2 regions of the Rhodosalinus sp. genome follow, and region 2 is predicted to be linked to the other one. Evidence: riboswitches for the same ligand, from Rfam matches in the RefSeq annotation. Region 2 holds a riboswitch; the other holds the start of a gene.
The links. A riboswitch is a leader RNA that binds a small molecule or an ion and turns the genes downstream of it on or off. The one in region 2 is predicted to bind cobalamin.
Positions count from the first base shown of each region.

Region 1: linked by a shared signal. The riboswitch ahead of ACESL7_RS10535 (hypothetical protein) and the one ahead of ACESL7_RS12295 (TonB-dependent receptor plug domain-containing protein) in region 2 are both predicted to bind cobalamin.

Region 1 covers NZ_JAWLFS010000148.1:696-7,310, forward strand. Annotated here, with positions in the region: partial or broken gene mutS (DNA mismatch repair protein MutS) at 1-1,077, opposite strand, end outside; gene ACESL7_RS10520 (YrbL family protein) at 1,187-1,855, shown strand; gene ACESL7_RS10525 (NADP-dependent malic enzyme) at 1,895-4,150, shown strand; gene ACESL7_RS10530 (cobalamin-binding protein) at 4,238-5,059, opposite strand; gene ACESL7_RS10535 (hypothetical protein) at 5,056-5,355, opposite strand; cobalamin riboswitch at 5,469-5,667, opposite strand; partial or broken gene ACESL7_RS10540 (toprim domain-containing protein) at 5,704-6,615, opposite strand, start outside.
Region 2 covers NZ_JAWLFS010000201.1:459-5,434, forward strand. Annotated here, with positions in the region: gene ACESL7_RS12285 (cobyric acid synthase) at 1-1,443, opposite strand, end outside; gene cobO (cob(I)yrinic acid a,c-diamide adenosyltransferase) at 1,447-2,061, opposite strand; cobalamin riboswitch at 2,183-2,383, shown strand; gene ACESL7_RS12295 (TonB-dependent receptor plug domain-containing protein) at 2,523-4,340, shown strand; partial or broken gene ACESL7_RS12300 (ABC transporter substrate-binding protein) at 4,327-4,976, shown strand, end outside.

The DNA of each region.
Region 1 (6,615 bases), on a different contig from region 2:
CGGCCCGCCCCGGTCGAGGGACAGGCGCGAGAGCGCGCGGTCGAGGTCCGGCGCGCGGCGCAGCAGATCGCGCAGGTCACCGGCGAGCGTCGCGTCGCCCACCAGTGCGGCGACGGCCTCCTGCCGGGCGTGGATCGTCTCCAGCGAGAGGGAGGGCGCGCCGATCCGCGCTTCCAGCAGCCGCGCGCCGCCCGCCGTCACCGTCCTGTCCACCGCGGCGAGCAGGGAGCCCGCCCGCCCGCCGCCCATCGCGCGGGTCAGCTCGAGATTGCGCCGCGTCGCCGCGTCGATCTGCATGACGCCGCCTGCCGCCTCGCGCGCGGGCGGGCGCAGGAGCGGAAGCTGCCCCTTCTGCGTCAGCTCGAGATAGTCCACGAGCCCGCCCATCGCGGCGAGCTCCGGCCGCGTGAACATCCCGAACCCGTCGAGCGTGTCGACCCCGAAGAGCCGGGTCAGCCGCTTCTCCGCCCCCGTGCTGTCGAAGACCGATCGCGCGAGCGGCGTCATCGCGGCGCCGCCGTCGGTCACGATCGCGGCGCAGTCGGCCTCCAGCGTCTCGGGCAGGAGCACCTCCGCCGGGGCGAGCCGCGCAAGCTCCGGCCCGAGGCGCACGCGCGAAAGCGCCATGACGTGAAAGGCCCCGGTCGAGATGTCCGCCCAGGCGAGTGCGCCCTGCCCCTGCGCCTCCGCATAGGCGGCGAGGTAGTTGTGCCGCCGGGCCTCCAGCAGCGAATCCTCGGTCAGCGTGCCGGGCGTGACGAGGCGGATCACCTCGCGCCTGACCACGGCCTTGGCGCCGCGCTTCTTCGCCGCCTCGGGGCGCTCCATCTGCTCGCAGACGGCGACGCGGAAGCCCTTGCGGATCAGCGTGAGCATGTAGCTCTCGGCCGAATGCACCGGCACGCCGCACATCGGGATATCGTCGCCCCCGTGCTTGCCGCGCTTGGTGAGCGCGATGTCGAGCGCCGCCGCCGCCGCCGCGGCGTCGTCGAAGAACATCTCGTAGAAATCGCCCATCCGGTAGAACAGGAGCGCATCCGGGTGCTGCGCCTTGATCTCCAGATACTGCGCCATCATCGGCGTTGTGTCGGCCGCGGTCGTCAGCTTATACCTCCTGTCCACTTCAAGGACGCCTTGCCCCGCACCGGGGCGCGGGCGCATCTCCGGACGCGGTATCGCATATCCAATGATCGAGCCCTTTTCACTCATCGATCTGACCGGCCATGCCCCGGTGGCGCGCGGGGCCGAGCGCCGGGTCTATCTCCACCCCGACCGGGAAGACCGGGTGCTCAAGCTCATCATCCCGATCGCCGAACGCAAGCTCAATCCGCGCAGCATGCGCGGGCTGACGACACGTCTCTTTCCCTCGGTGCTCTACCGCTCGACCCTCGCCGAACAGAAGGAACAGGCGCGCGCGCTGTGTTCCTGGCGCGATGCCTGGGGCCGGCCGCCCTTCGCGCTGCACTTCGGCTTCGTGCCGACGAGCCTCGGCTGGGGCGCGGTGGCGCAGCGCGTCGCCAACCCGGACGGCGCGATCGGGCCGACCCTTCTGCAGCTCGCGCGGGCCGATGCCCTCGACGCGCGGGTGGTGGAGCTTCTGAACGACACGGTCACGCGCATCGTCCGCGCCGATCTCCGCGCCAGCGACCTGAACGCAAAGAACCTCGTGCTGGGCAGCCGCGGCGGGCCGGAGGAGGTGGTGCTCGTCGACGGCTTCGGCGACGTGCACGCCCTTCCGGTGCGCAACTGGTCGCGCCGCGCCAACCGCACGGGCCTGCGCCACGCCTTTGCGCGCATCGGGGGCAAGCTCGGCCTCGTCTGGCGCGACGCGGAATGGCGGTTCCACCTGCCGTGAGGGCGGCCTAGTGTAAAGCCCGGCCGCAGCGGAGGAGCCATGTCGAGGACCAAGTTCACCGAGGAGGAGGCGCTCGCCTTCCACCACGCGCCGACGCCGGGGAAATGGGCGATCACGGCGACGGTGCCGATGACGACCCAGCGCGACCTCAGCCTCGCCTATTCGCCGGGCGTCGCGGTGCCCTGCCTGCGCATCGCGGAGGAGCCGCAGGCGGCCTACGACTACACCAACAAGGGTAACCTCGTCGCCGTCGTCTCCAACGGCACCGCGGTGCTCGGCCTCGGCAACCTCGGCGCGCTGGGCTCCAAGCCGGTGATGGAGGGCAAGGCGGTGCTCTTCAAGCGCTTCGCCGATGTGGATTCCATCGACCTCGAGGTGGACACCGAGGACGTGGATGCCTTCGTGGACGCGGTAAAGCATCTCGGCCCCTCCTTCGGCGGCATCAACCTCGAGGATATCCGCGCGCCGGACTGCTTCGTCATCGAAGAGCGTCTCAAGGAAGCGATGGACATTCCCGTCTTCCACGACGACCAGCACGGCACGGCGGTGATCTGCGCGGCGGGTCTGATCAACGCGCTGCACATTTCGGGCAAGCGGATCGAGGACTGCCGCATCGTGCTCAACGGCGCGGGGGCGGCGGGCATCGCCTGCATCGAGCTTCTGAAGGCGATGGGCGCCCGGCCGCGGAACTGCATCGTCTGCGACACCAAGGGCGTGATCCACAAGGATCGCACCGAGGGCATGAACCAGTGGAAGTCGGCCCATGCGATCGAGACCGACCTGCGCACGCTCGAGGAGGCGATGGCGGGCGCCGACGTCTTCCTCGGCGTCTCGGTCAAGGGCGCGGTGACGCCCGCGATGGTCGAGAGCATGGCCGACAACCCGGTGATCTTCGCCATGGCGAACCCCGACCCGGAGATCACGCCGGAAGAGGCGCACGACGTGCGCCCCGACGCGATCGTGGCGACCGGGCGCTCGGACTATCCCAACCAGGTGAACAACGTCCTGGGCTTCCCCTATCTCTTCCGCGGCGCGCTCGACGTGAACGCGCGGGCGATCAACGAGGAGATGAAGATCGCCTGCGCCGAGGCGCTCGCCGCGCTCGCGCGGGAGGACGTGCCCGACGAGGTGGCGATGGCCTACGGGCGCAAGCTGTCCTTCGGGCGGGACTACATCATCCCGACGCCCTTCGACCCGCGGCTGATCTGGCGCGTGCCACCGGCGGTGGCGAAGGCGGGCATGGACACCGGCGCGGCGCGCCGGCCGATCGTGGACATGGAGGGCTACCAGGCGAGCCTGAAGGGCCGCATGGACCCGACGGCGAGCATCCTGCGCGGCATCACCGAGCGGGCGCGGCGCGCGCAGGCGCGCATGATCTTCGCCGAGGGTGACGACGTCCGCGTCCTGCGCGCCGCGGTCGCCTATCAGCGGTCGGGTTTCGGCACCGCGCTCGTCGTGGGCCGCGAGGCCGACGTGCGCACCAAGCTCGAGGCCGAGGGCATGGGCGACGCGGTGCGCGAACTCACCATCGTCAACGCCGCGAACACCGAACACCTCGAGAGCTACAAGGCCTTCCTCTACGCCCGGCTTCAGCGGCGCGGGCACGACATGGCCGACATCCACCGCCTCGCCGCGCGCGACCGGCACGTGTTCTCGGCGCTGATGCTTGCGCACGGGCACGGCGACGGGGTGGTGACCGGCGCGACGCGCAAGTCGGCGCATGTGATGGAGCTCATCAACCACGTCTTCGACGCCGACGCGGGTCACGGCGCGGCGGGGGTCACGGCGCTTCTGCACCGGGGGCGGATCGTGCTCGTCGCGGACACGCTCGTGCACGAATGGCCCGACGCGGAGGATCTTGCCACCATCGCCGAACGGGGGGCCGCGGTCGCGCGTCATCTCGGGCTCGATCCGCGGGTGGCCTTCGTCAGCTTCTCGACCTTCGGCTACCCGGTCTCCGAGCGCGCCGAGAAGATGCACGGCGCGCCGCAGGTGCTCGACGTGCGGGGCGTGGATTTCGAATACGAGGGCGAGATGACCGTCGACGTCGCGCTCAACGCGCAGGCGCAGGCGTCCTATCCCTTCCAGCGGCTGACCGGGCCGGCGAACATCCTCGTGGTGCCGGCGCGGCACTCGGCCTCGATCTCGGTCAAGCTCATGCAGGAGATGGGCGGCGCGACGGTGATCGGCCCGATCCTCGCGGGCGTGGACGCCTCGGTGCAGCTCTGCTCGACCGTCTCGACGGCGAACGACATCCTCAACATGGCCGTCCTCGCGGCCTGCAAGGTGGGTTGACGGCCGCGCACACACCCTCCGTCGCCGATATCGCCGGCGGAAAATGCGCGCCCACCCCGATCCTGCGCCCGGCGGGCCGCGGCCCGGTCAAGGAGTCGCCGGAGTCCCGGATGATCCGGCCGGCGCCCGCGCAAAGGCGAGCGCCGCGCGAATCGCGTCGAGCCCGTCGGTCAGCGCCGCCGGGCCGGGCTGCAGGATGAGGGGGGACTTGATTTCGTGGATCCGGCCGGCGCGTACCGCGGGCACGGTGTCGAACCCCGGGCGCGCGGCGATCTTCTCGGGGCGGACCTTCTTGCCGCACCACGAGGCGAGGATCACCTCCGGCCCCGCCGCGATCACGCGCTCGGGGGCGATGATCCGGTCGCGCGCCGCGCCGCAATCGGCCAGATCCGGGAAGGCGTCCTGCCCGCCGGCGATCCCGATCAGTTCCGAGACCCACTTGAGGCCGGAGATCATCGGCTCGTCCCATTCCTCGAAATAGACGACCGGGCGCGGACCGCCGCGCGCCTCGGCCGCGACCGACTCCAGCCGGCGCTCGTAATCCGCGGCCAGTCGCTCGGCCCGGGCGGGCTGTCCGACCGTCGCGCCCAGATGCCGGATCATGGCGAGGATGCCGGCGACGTCGCGCTGGTTGTAGCCCGTCACCGTGACGCCCGCGCGCAGAAGCTCGGCGGCGATGTCGGCTTGCAGGTCCGAGAAGGTGAGCACCAGATCGGGCTCGAGCGCGAGGATCCGGGGGATATCGGCCGAGGTGAAGGCCGAGACGCGCGGCTTCTCGCGGCGCACACGCTTCGGCCGGACCGCGTAGCCCGAGACGCCCACGATCCGGTCCTCCTCGCCCAGAAGGTAGAGCGTCTCGACCGTTTCCTCGGTCAGGCAGACGATGCGCTCTGGCGGAAACCGCCTCATGTCGCGCGCCGCGCCCGTGCGCCGCCGCGGCGCTTGCGCGGTGGCATGGCCAGCGGCAGGGGTGCGGGCGGCATGCGCGTCGAGGCCAGAAGCAGATCGCAGAAGGCCGCCACCGCGGGCGAGCGCCGGGCGCAGGGCACGGCGCGCGAATACGCGAGCATCGCTTGCTGCCGATAGTCGCCGTCGCCCGGCAGCGCGCCCAGCCATTGGATGTACCCGAGCCGGGCAAGACCCGCCGCCCGTGCGGGCGGCATGGGGCCGAGGTCGAGTTGCGAGATCGTCCGGTCCAGTAGCATCGCACCCTCCGTGCAGGGGCGGGCATCGGAAGTCGGGGAGGCCGTCGGCCGGAAGGCCGCTGATCCCGGTCTCTCCGCTCCGGGGCACCCCGCCCGGGTCGAGATCACCGCGGCGCATCGCGCCGGAGATGGCAGGTCTCCTGGCTCGCGGGTCCTCGCTCTTCCGGACCTTCCCGGGCTGGCGCCCAGTGGCGTTCTCCGGTCTCGCTCGCCGCTCACAGTTGCGGGGGCAGCCGCGGACTGGCCCGGGGGCGCACCGCGTTCCCTTTTCAGTCGGTCCCGTGAGGACCGACACCATCGGACGAAGGATCGCACAGGGCGCACGCCCTGTCCATGCCGGCGCGCGCCTCAGAAATCGAGGTTCTCGACGTTGAGGGCGTTTTCCTGAATGAACTCGCGGCGCGGTTCGACCACGTCGCCCATGAGCTTGGTGAAGAGATCGTCCGCCTCGGCCATGTCCTCGACACGCACCTGAAGCAGGGTGCGCGCCTCGGGGTCCAGCGTCGTCTCCCAGAGCTGGTTGGGATTCATCTCGCCCAGCCCCTTGTAGCGCTGCAGGGAGAGCCCGCGTTCGCCCTCTTCGAGAATCGCCTGCAGGAGCCCGAGGGGACCGTAGATGTTCGACTGGCGATCCTTGCGGACGAGGTGCGCGGGGCGCCGGTAGATCTCCTGCAGCGACTCCGTCAGCCGGCCGAGCTTGCGTGCCTCGCCCGAACGCAGCGCCGGCCCGTCGATGACGCGCACCTCCTCGACCCCGCGCACCACGCGGGCGAGGCGCAGGCCCTTGTCCTGCGTCGGCCGTCCCTGCCAGCCGCGCTCGTATTCCTCGGCGATCAGGTCCAGCCGCTCGGCCACCCGGTCGGCCACGCCCTGAAGGTCGGCGTCGGCCCGTCCCTCCTCGAAGGCGCCGGCGATGGCGGCCTGTTCGAGGATGTGGCGCGGGTAGTGCGTCGGGAAGGCGTCGAGAGTGCGTCGCACCTGTCGCGCCTCCTGCACCACGCGCTGAAGGTCCGGCCCCGCGATCTCCTCGCCGCTTTCAAGGCGCAGGGTCGCGCCGTCCGTGCCCTGATCGATCAGGAAGTCGGTGAGCGCCGCCTCGTCCTTGAGATAGACCTCCGACTTGCCGCGCCCGACCTTGTAGAGGGGCGGCTGCGCGATGAAGAGATGGCCATGCTCGATGAGCTCCGGCATCTGCCGGTAGAAGAACGTCAGCAGCAGGGTGCGGATGTGCGCGCCGTCCACGTCGGCGTCCGTCATGAT
Region 2 (4,976 bases):
CGACGCGGCCGCGAGCAGGGCGTCCACGTCGAGATGCGCCTCGAGGTGGTCCGCGAGCGCGTCGAGCACCGTCTCGACGCCCGCGTCGTAGCGCGCGCGCCCCGCGACGCCGAACTGCGCGAGCCAGGCGGCGCGGAACCCGTCGTCACGGAACATGCCGTGCAGGTAGCTGCCCTGCACCCGGCCGCAGGGCGAGACGGCGCCCTCCGGCTGGCCCGCCACGCGCGCGAAGGGCCGCGCGCGGTCGGGCCCCTCGGTGCGGCCGATGTGGATCTCGTAGCCGTGGAACGGCCGGCCGCTCGCGGCATGGGTGGCCGCCACCCGCGTGAGTTGCTTGTCGGCGGTCATCACCGTCTCGACGTCCAGCATCCCGAGCCCCGGGTCGCGGCCCGGCGGTCCCTCGGCGCCGTCGGGGTCGGCGACGCTCCGGCCGAGCATCTGGTAGCCGCCGCAGATGCCCAGCACATGCCCGCCGCGGCGCAGATGCGCAGAAAGGTCCACGTCCCATCCCTGCGCCCGGAGGAAGGCGAGATCGCCGCGCGTCGCCTTGGTGCCCGGCAGGATCACCACGTCGGCGTCGCCGGGCAGCGCGCGCCCGGGGCCGAGCATCGTCACCCGCACGCCCGGTTCCTGCGACAGGGGGTCGAGATCGTCGAAGTTCGCGATCCGCGACAGGGCGAGGCAGACCACGTGCAGCCCGCCCTCGCGCTGCGGCGTGCCCATCTCCACGGCGTCCTCCGCCGGCAGGCGCCAGGCCTCGGGAAACCACGGCAGCACGCCGAAGCCGGGCCAGCCGGTGTGCCGCGCGATCTCGGCGTAGCCGTCGTCGAAGAGGCGCGGGTCGCCGCGGAACTTGTTGATCAGGAAGCCGCGGATCAGCGCGGCGTCCTCCGGGTCGATGACCGCCTGCGTGCCGACGATCTGCGCGATCACGCCGCCCCGGTCGATGTCGCCGGCCAGCACCACGGGGACGTCGGCGGCGCGCGCGAAGCCCATGTTGGCGATGTCGCGCGGGCGCAGGTTGACCTCGGCCGGGCTGCCCGCGCCCTCGACCACCACCAGATCATGGCCCGCGCGCAGCCGGGCGAAACTCTCGAGCACCGCGTCGAGAAGGCGGGGCCTGAGCGCGCCGTAGTCCCGCGCCCGCGCGGTGGTCAGCCGCTTGCCCTGCACGATGACCTGCGCGCCGGTGTCGGTCTCGGGCTTCAGCAGGACGGGGTTCATGTCGGTGACCGGTTCCAGCCCGCAGGCCAGCGCCTGCAGCGCCTGCGCGCGCCCGATCTCGCCGCCGTCGGCGGTCACGGCGGCGTTGTTCGACATGTTCTGCGGCTTGAAGGGCGCGACCGAGAGCCCGCGCCGGCGCGCCGCGCGGCAGAGCCCGGCGACCAGCATCGACTTGCCGACGTTGGAGCCGGTGCCCTGCAGCATGAGCGCGCGCGCCAAGGCTCAGAACTCCACGCCCTTCTGGGCCACCACGCCCAGATCCTTGAAGGGGTGCTTGACCAGCGTCATCTCGGTGACGAGGTCGGCGACCTCGAGGATCTCCGGCTTGGCGTTGCGGCCGGTGAGACAGACGTGGGTCATCTCGGGCTTCTGCGTGAGCAGGAACTCCGCCACCTCGCCCGCGTCGAGATAGTCGTAGCGCAGCGCGATGTTGATCTCGTCGAGCAGGACGAAGCGGATCTCGGGATCGAGGATCTGCTCCTGCGCGATGCGCCAGCCGTTCTCGGCCGCCTCGATGTCGCGTTCGCGGTCCTGCGTGTCCCAGGTGAAGCCCTCGCCGGAGACGAAGAAGCGGCACTCCTCCGGGAAGCGCTCGCGCAGGAAGGTCTTTTCGCCCGTCTGCCAGTTGCCCTTGATGAACTGCACCACGGCGCAGGGCATGCCGTGCGCGATGCAGCGCATGATCATGCCGAAGCCCGAGGACGACTTGCCCTTGCCGTTGCCGGTGTGGACCATGATCAGGCCCTTGCGCTCGGTCTTGGTGGCCATCATCCGCTCCCGCGCGGCCTTGATCCGGCGCATCTTTTCGGCGTGGCGCGCGTTGACGTCGTCCTGCATCGACAGACTCCCTGCTTGGTCGAGGTTCCCGCTTCCCGCGCGTGGTAGCCGGGCGCGCGGCCCGCGCCAAGCGGGCGCGTCGCCCGGCGACACGGGTCTTGCAAGCGCGGCCTCCGCTCGGTAGCTTGGTATCCGCTTCGGTCCGGGCGCATGCGTCCGGTTAAAAGGGAACGCGGTGCGGCTTCGGCCAAATCCGCGACTGCCCCCGCAACTGTAAGCGGCGAGCGACCCCGGCAAACGCCACTGGGCCCACGTGGCCCGGGAAGGCCCGGGGAAGCGCCGACCCGCAAGTCAGGAGACCTGCCGAAGCGAACACCCTGTCCGGCCGCGGGGCGCGTGCGGGACTGCGGATGTGCTTTCCGCCGTGGTGTCGTCACTGGGTGAGGAAAGCCTGCCTTTCCCTGCCCGAACTGGAAACGCACTCGGGCGGCCCGCCGGGCCGCCGAACCTGGGACAGTACGATGAACAGAACGATTTTCGTGGCGGGCCTCGCCACGCTCGCGGCGCAGTCGGCCGCGGGGCAGGAGGCATTCGACCTTGGAACCCTCGTGGTCTCGCCGAGCCTCAGCCCCGTCCCGGAGGGCGAGGTCGCCTCCACCGTCGAGGTCCTGACCGGCGACGAGATCCGCGGCCGGGACACCGGCACGCGCGAGACGCTCGACCGCCTGCCCGGCGTGAGCTTCTCCGGCAACGGCGGGCTGGGCGCGAACACGACGCTGCGCATACGCGGGCTGGATACAAGCTACATCGGCGTCCGGCTCGACGGGATCGACGTGAGCGACCCGTCGAGCACCCAGACCTCGTTCAATTTCGGGCAGCTCGTCGGGAGCGGCCTGTCGCGGATCGAGGTGCTGAAGGGCTCGCAATCGGCGCTCTACGGGTCCGAGGCGATCGGGGGCGTGATCAACCTGCAAAGCTGGCGGCCGACGCGCGACGGCGCCTCGGGCGAGGCGCTGCTGGAAGCGGGCAGCTTCGGCACCGTCAAGGGCTCCGCCTCCGCCGGCTTCCGCTCGGAGCGCGGCGAGGTGGCGCTCACGCTCGGGCGCGTGGAAACGGACGGGATCTCGGCGCGGGCGGGTGACGACGAAGAGGACGGGTTCGACCAGACGCAGATCCTCGTGTCGGGCCGTTTCGCCGCGACCGAAACGCTGACGTTCGGCGCCAACGCGTTCCGGCGTGACAGCGATGTCGAGATCGACCGGGCTGACGACGACAACAGCGGCGAGTCGACGACCGAACAGACCGGCGCACGCGTGTTCGCCGAACTGGTCACCGGTCCGGTCACGCACAGCCTGTCCTACAGCGAATTCGTCAGCGACCGGCGCGATCCCGGCGGCGCCATCACGGCCTTCGACGGGACGCGGACGGAACTGGCGTATGAAGGCAACGCCACGCTGGGCGCGACGGCTGATCTCGATTTCGGGCTGTCGCAGACGGAGGAGACGATCGAGACCTCGTCGGTCGCCAAGCGTGACGAAACCGTTCTCGCCGCCTTCGGTGAACTCCGGTGGCGGCCGAGCGACCGGACCACCGTCTCGGTCGCGCTGCGCCGCGACGACAACTCGGATTTCGGCGTGGAGACCACGGGCCGCCTCGCGCTGACCCACATGCTCCGCGAGGACGTGACGCTGAGAGCCGTCGCCGGCACCGGCTACCGCGCGCCGTCGCTTTTCGAACGTTACAGCCAGTACGGCGACCCGGCGCTCCAGCCCGAGACGAGCAAGAGCTTCGAACTGGGGGTCGAGAAAGCCTTCGGCGAGCAGGCGGTCCTCGAGGCGACGGTCTTTTACACCGAGATCGAGGATCTGATCGACTTCGACGGTGCCGCGACCGCCTGCGGCAGCGGTTTCGGATGCTACAGCCAGGTGCCGGGTCTGACCGTTTCGCAGGGCATGGAACTGTCCGGCGCCTACGATGTCACCGAGCGTGTGACCGTGAATGGCAGCTACACCTACACGGATGCGGAAACGGATGGCGCGCGGCTGACGCGCGTCCCGCGGCACGACCTCGTGCTCGGCGCCGAGGCGGACCTGACCGACAAGTGGTCCGCGACCGGCGAAATCCGGCACGTGGCCGATATCGAGCCGAGCGCCTTCGCGCCTGCCGACAACAAGGTCGGCGACTACACTCTGGTCAATCTGGGCGTCGGCTACGACGTCTCCGACACCTCCGAACTCTACCTGAGGGTCGAGAATGCGCTGGACGAGGACTACGAGACCGCCGCCGGCTACAACACGCCGGGCCGCGCCGTCTTCGCGGGGCTGCGTGCGTCGTTCTGAGCGACGCCGGGCCACGGTCGCCGCGCTCTGTCTCGTGGCGGCCGGCGCCGGGGCCGAAGAGGCCCCGGCCCCCGAGGCGGCGCCCGAGACGCCGCCCGAGCGCGTCGTCTCGATCAACCTCTGCACCGACCAGCTGGCGATGATGCTGGCGGCGCCGGGGCAGCTCGTCTCGGTCAGCCACCTCGCCTCCGATCCCTACAGTTCCGCCATGGCGCGGGAGGCGGAGCGCTACGACGAGAACCGCGGGCGGGCCGAGGAGGTCTACCTGCTCGAGCCCGATCTCGTGCTCGCCGGGGCCTACACGGCGCAGGCCACGGTCGGCATGCTGGAGCGCATGGGGATCGAGGTCGAGGTTTTCCAGCCGGCCCATGGCCTGTCGGCCGTCACGGAACGCATGCACCAGATGGGCGCCGCGCTCGGGCGCGAGGACGAGGCGGCAGAGATGATCGCGCGCTTCGAGGCCAGCCTCGCGGCCATGCAGGTCGACGACCGGGAGCCGCGCGCCGCCCTTTACGGCGCGAACGGCTATACATCCGGCGACCGGTCGCTCTCCGGCGAGATCCTGTCCGCGGCGGGCTTCACGAACATCGCCACCGAGCACGGCCTGTCCGGTGGCGGCCGGCTGCCGCTGGAGCT